Rudanella lutea DSM 19387: one gene and its partner. The protein of the gene in region 1 binds, or shares a complex with, the protein of each later gene. Links are inferred from orthologs where the notes say so. Each region holds a gene or a part of one and is shown in the gene's direction. Other genes may lie near its edges.

Region 1 (2,998 bases):
CCGACTACGTGTTCGATAGCACCTTTGCGCTCAAACTCGACGACCCCGACAACCACAACCTGTTGCAACATTTCAAAGGGTGGGTCATTCGGACAGAGAAGCCCTGTTTCAACGTCGATCAGCCCCGGATGATGGATTTTCGGGTGGCCCAGCACGGCGACTGCCGGTTTGTGTACGTTCTGCCTTTCGATGCGCAGACGGCCCTGATTGAGTTTACCCTGTTCAACGAAACCCTGCTGACCGATGCCGATTACGAGGCCGCTTTGGCCCAGTACATTTCCCAGCATTTAGACACCGGCACGTACCAGATCTGCGAAACCGAGTTTGGTGTGATTCCGATGTCGGACGTATCTACGCAGGAAAACCCATCGGAGCATATTGTCCGAATCGGTACAGCAGGCGGGCATACCAAGGCTTCAACGGGCTACACCTTTCAGCGCACCCAGCGCTACCTCCGGGAGCTGGTGCAGAACCTCGCTCAGACCGGAAAACCGTTCCGTCAAAAGTCGTGGCTCAAGAGCCGCTTCAAGCTCTACGACAGCATTTTTCTGAATGTACTTCAGAAGCACCGCTACCCCGCCGACGATATGTTTACGCTACTGTACGAGCACAACAGCCCGGCGCAGGTTTTTAAGTTTCTGGACGAAGACACCAGCTTTGGCGAAGACCTACGGGTAATGTGGTCGATGCCGAAAGGCCCCTTTACGGTAGCTCTGTTTGACGTATTGCGCCGGAAGTTACTGAGCTAACGTCTCCTGAAACGGGCAACTCGCCAGTACGGTACGGTTTTTGAACGCTAAACTCTTACTTTTGTGCTTTAAAACTACGTTCAGACCGACAATATGCCGTATCTGTTTACCTCCGAATCCGTTTCGGAAGGACACCCCGATAAAGTCGCCGATCAGATCTCGGACGCGCTGATTGATAATTTCCTTGCCTACGATCCGTCGAGTAAGGTGGCTTGCGAGACCCTCGTAACCACAGGTCAGGTAGTGCTGGCCGGTGAGATCAAAACCGAAACCTACCTCGACGTTCAGAAAATTACCCGCGAGGTGATCCGCCGAATCGGCTACACCAAGAGCGAATACATGTTTGAGGCAAACTCGTGCGGTATTTTCTCCGCCCTGCACGATCAGTCGGCCGACATTAATCAGGGGGTTGATCGGGCTGTAGCTAATGACGATTTCGAGACCAAAGCCAATGCGCAGGGTGCCGGTGATCAGGGTATGATGTTTGGCTACGCCACCAACGAGACCGAAAACTTCATGCCGCTACCGCTCGACCTCTCGCACAAAATTCTGCAGGAGCTGTCGGATATTCGGAACAACCACGCGGATCTGATTCCGTACCTCCGCCCCGACGCCAAGTCGCAGGTGACGATTGAGTACTCAGACGACGACCGGCCCGTTCGGATCGACACCATCGTGGTTTCAACGCAGCACGACGATTTCGACTCTGACGAAGCGATGCTGGCCAAAATCCGGGAAGACATCATCAACATCGTGATTCCGCGGGTGAAGGCCAAGCTGAAGCCCGAACTTCAGGCTTTGTTTACGGGCGATATCACCTATTACATCAACCCCACGGGTAAGTTTGTGATTGGTGGCCCCCACGGCGATACCGGCCTGACGGGCCGTAAGATCATCGTAGATACCTACGGCGGCAAAGGCGCACACGGCGGTGGTGCTTTCTCAGGCAAAGACCCCTCGAAAGTTGACCGTTCGGCAGCATATGCCACGCGTCACATTGCCAAAAACATGGTGGCAGCGGGTCTGTGCGATCAGGTACTGGTTCAGGTGTCGTACGCTATCGGGGTGGCCAAACCCTGCGGCTTATACGTGAACACGTACGGCACGGCCAAAGTCGATATGACCGACGGCGAGATTGCCCGCCAGATTGAGTCGATCTTCGACATGCGTCCCTACGCGATTGAGCAACGCCTGAAACTCCGCAACCCGATTTATTCGGAAACGGCTGCTTACGGCCACATGGGTCGCAAAAACGAAGTGGTTACCAAAACATTCGGCTCCAACGGCTCCACCAAGCAGGTTGAGGTTGAACTCTTCACCTGGGAGAAGCTCGATTTTGTTGATAAAATCAAAGAAGCGTTTGGGGTGTAAAATGGATAGTGTAAAATGGTTAATGAATAATGAAAACAGAATTAGTTGCCGCTGAGCATTATTCATCAATCATTATTCATTAAAAAAGCCGCCAACTCAAGGGAGTCGGCGGCTTTTTACGTTAGGAGATATAAGGTATTAATCGTCTAAATCAACTTCGACGGGTTCGTCCATTTTCATGCGCTCTTTGGCCTGCGCAATGGTTGAACTCGAAAAGTCGTTGCGTTTCTCTTTGCAACGAACCAATTTATCTTTGAGCACCTCCAACACGCGGTCGGTGGCGCTTTCAAACGTCTTATCGTGTTCTTTCACGAAGAGCTCTTTGCCCGGAATGAGCAGCCGCACCTCCATGACTTTTTCTTTCACTTTGTTGGTTTCCGACCCGTCGAGTTTCAGAAACACCTCACCACTGATAATGCGGTCGTGGAAAGTGTCTAACTTGTTCAGCTTCGCCTGGATGAAATCGAGCAGGCTACGGTCGGCCGTAAAGTGCACAGCATGAATTTGAAGTCTCATAGTGTCACACGGTTTGTTTAAAGGGTGAAACCTAAACTAATGGACTATCTAAGTTTGTCGATTTTGGTATTCGAGTCAATAGGTACGCAGAATTATCCAAACCTGTTCCACGGGTAGGCACCCGAAAGTGAGTCTAAGCGGCTGACTCGGTCCTGTTTTGCTCTTGATGTGAAACATTTACGAAAGCAAAGTTCCTCGTAAAGTATAATTTTGGCCTTTTGTCGTCGCGTATGCCCGAGTTTACAACCCTTTTTTTGCTTTGTTTGACGGCCCTGACGGCCGGTTTTATCGACTCCGTAGTGGGCGGTGGGGGTCTGGTTCAGATCCCCGCCCTCTTTCTGCTTTTCCCCCATTTTCCGGTA
Region 2 (3,022 bases), 4.7 Mb from region 1 along the record:
TTGTACTCGGCATCAATCCAATCCTGTGTCAGCCAGTTCGCATCCAGTGATCTCATAAGATAAAAGCGACGTATTGGAACGGGATAATTTATGGCATTCTCCCTAAAAAACCAAATTTTATACCCCTTTTTCGCAGCCTGACAGCCAATTTGCAAGACCTACTGGTAAAACGGTCGTCCAGACAAAAAGGCTGAAATTTTGACAGAGTGGCGCAACTGGCACAGCATTTGGTAAACGGGGAGTGTCATACTAATTCGGTGTATAACCAAATTTTTAACAACCTTAATCACATTACTGTCATGACAACAGCAATGGAAGATGTAAAAGTGAACGTAAAACCGCTGGCAGACCGCGTGCTTGTAGAAGCTGCACCGGCTGAAGAAAAAACGGCTTTCGGGATTATCATTCCTGACACGGCCAAGGAAAAACCACAACGTGGTACTGTTGTAGCCGTTGGTAATGGCAAAAAAGATGAGCCGCTCACAGTACAGGTTGGCGACACGGTTCTCTACGGCAAATACGCCGGTACGGAGATCACGGTTGATGGCAAAGAGTACCTCATCATGCGCGAATCAGACATTTTCGCGATCCTGTAATTTAATGTATAATGAACAATGTATAATGTATAATGGGTCAACTCCCCCGTATACATTAGCAATGGGCATTATTCATTCTTCATTTTACATTATTCATTTTTAGGAAAATGGCTAAGAAAATATTCTTTGATACCGAAGCCCGCGAGAAGATCAAGAAGGGTGTTGATACCCTCGCCGACGCGGTGAAAGTAACCCTCGGCCCCAAAGGTCGCAACGTAATCCTTGACAAGAAATTCGGCTCACCCGCCATCACCAAAGACGGTGTAACGGTAGCGAAAGAGATCGAATTGAAAGACGCTATGGAAAACATGGGCGCGCAGCTCGTGAAAGAAGTAGCTTCTAAGACGGCCGATCAGGCGGGTGACGGTACTACTACCGCTACCGTACTGGCGCAGGCTATCTATTCAATCGGTGTGAAAAACGTAGCAGCAGGTGCCAACCCAATGGACTTGAAGCGCGGCATCGACAAGGCGGTTAAGGCAGTAGCCGAAAACCTCGCAGGCCAGGCGCAGACCGTAGGCGACGACTTCGGTAAAATCGCTCAGGTAGCTACGATCTCGGCTAACCACGACGACGAAATCGGTAACATGATTGCCGAGGCCATGAAGAAAGTAGGTAAAGAAGGTGTAATCACGGTTGAAGAAGCGCGTGGTACCGAAACGGAAGTAAAAACCGTAGAAGGTATGCAGTTTGACCGCGGTTACCTGTCGCCCTACTTCGTAACCAACACCGAGAAAATGGAAGCTGACCTCGACCGTCCGTTCATCCTGATCTCGGAGAAGAAGGTATCGTCGATGAAAGAACTGCTGCCGGTGCTGGAGCAGGTGGCTCAAACGGGTCGTCCGCTGCTGATCATCGCAGAAGACGTTGACGGCGAAGCCCTGGCTACGCTCGTGGTAAACAAGATCCGGGGTGCCCTGAAAGTCGCTGCCGTGAAGGCTCCGGGCTTCGGCGACCGCCGGAAGGCTATGCTCGAAGACATCGCTATCCTGACGGGTGGCCAGGTGATCTCGGAAGAGCGTGGCTTCAAACTCGAAAACGCCAGCATCGAATACCTGGGTCAGTGCGAGAAAATCATTATCGACAAAGACAACACGACTATCGTTAACGGTGTAGGCCAGAAGGAAGACATCACGGGTCGGGTTAACCAGATCAAAGCGCAGATTGAGAACACGACGTCGGATTACGACCGTGAGAAACTGCAGGAGCGTCTGGCCAAACTGTCGGGTGGTGTAGCTATCCTCTACATCGGTGCTGCTACCGAGGTAGAAATGAAAGAGAAGAAAGACCGTGTTGACGATGCCCTGCACGCAACCCGCGCGGCTGTAGAAGAAGGTATCGTAACGGGTGGTGGTATCGCCCTGATCCGCGCTATCTCTTCACTCGACGCGGTTAGCACGATCAACGAAGACGAGAAAACGGGTGTGAACATCATCCGCGTAGCCCTCGAAGCCCCCCTCCGCACGATTGTAGCCAACGCCGGTGGCGAAGGTTCAGTGGTGGTGAACAAGGTGAAAGAAGGCGACGGTGGCTACGGCTACAACGCGAAGAACGACTCGTACGAAGATCTGTTCGCAGCCGGTGTTATCGACCCGAAGAAAGTAACTCGTCTGGCTCTGGAGAACGCAGCGTCTATTGCTGGTCTGCTCCTGACCACCGAGTGCCTCATTGCCGACGAGCCCGAAGAGGCTCCAGCTGGCGGTGGCGGTCACGCACACGGTGGCGGCATGGGCGGCATGATGTAGTCATCTGAGCTTTTAAATACGAACCCCCGCTGTTGGCTTTTGAGCTGGCAGCGGGGGTTTTGGTTTTTGAGTACATTTGTTTAAAAACAAACACCATGCTGACGATACAGGTTAACGACGCAAGGCTGGAACAGCAATTAATCGAACAAGCGCAGGCGAAAGGTAAAACGGCTGAACAGCTTGCCACCTCCATACTGGCCGAGGCCCTGAATCAACTGGCTCCTCTGCCCTTTTCATTCCCTCGTCTAGACCCAACCCAACATAGCCGCCCCCTCCAGTTCGACGTTGATTCTGAAACGGATAACGCGCCTGTTTTTGAGCATGTTACTGACACGGTTGAATTTGCGAACGAATTGCGACAAAACGCATGGAAACGGTAATGCTGCTTCAGTTTATGTTGGCAAGGTGTGTCTAATCCAGACTTGACAATTAATTAGCCAACCTGAAAGACATTTTGATAAATCTAGTTTGAAAGTGAGGCCGCTTATGTTGAGAAGTTGCGGTAGTTTTTTGCTGAGTAGTACGTTAGAGGAAGAATGTTATGGAGTATCACATTGGCATGATAAATGTTCAAATTCGAGACCCATCCACAGAAAAGTTTAATTTTTTAATTAATTAAGTCAAATAAATTCGAGCAAGTGTACTGCAAAATTGTGTATGTTTGGGAGTTGAGCGCAAGCT

The links.
Region 2: the proteins of metK (region 1) and groL are in contact, whole or in part, in a cryo-EM structure (PDB 8P4O), measured with the Escherichia coli proteins. The link is inferred for Rudanella lutea DSM 19387 from one-to-one orthologs.

The regions. Positions count from the first base shown.
Region 1 is NZ_KB913013.1:4,786,712-4,789,709, reverse strand. Bases 57-2,981 are described here. They hold metK (methionine adenosyltransferase), read left to right. Parts: upstream 57-842; coding sequence 843-2,120; downstream 2,121-2,981. Other genes in these bases: RUDLU_RS0119810 (sulfite exporter TauE/SafE family protein), read left to right, coding at 2,867-2,981; RUDLU_RS0119815 (HPF/RaiA family ribosome-associated protein), read right to left, coding at 2,259-2,636; RUDLU_RS0119825 (lycopene cyclase family protein), read left to right, coding at 57-749. Also shown: more of RUDLU_RS0119825, read left to right, coding at 1-56; more of RUDLU_RS0119810, read left to right, coding at 2,982-2,998. UniProt on the Escherichia coli protein: Catalyzes the formation of S-adenosylmethionine (AdoMet) from methionine and ATP.
Region 2 is NZ_KB913013.1:106,972-109,993, reverse strand. What follows is about bases 74-3,022. They hold groL (chaperonin GroEL), read left to right. Parts: upstream 74-703; coding sequence 704-2,341; downstream 2,342-3,022. Other genes in these bases: RUDLU_RS0100530 (hypothetical protein), read left to right, coding at 2,437-2,721; RUDLU_RS0100540 (co-chaperone GroES), read left to right, coding at 300-596. Outside these bases: RUDLU_RS0100545 (hypothetical protein), read right to left, coding at 1-56.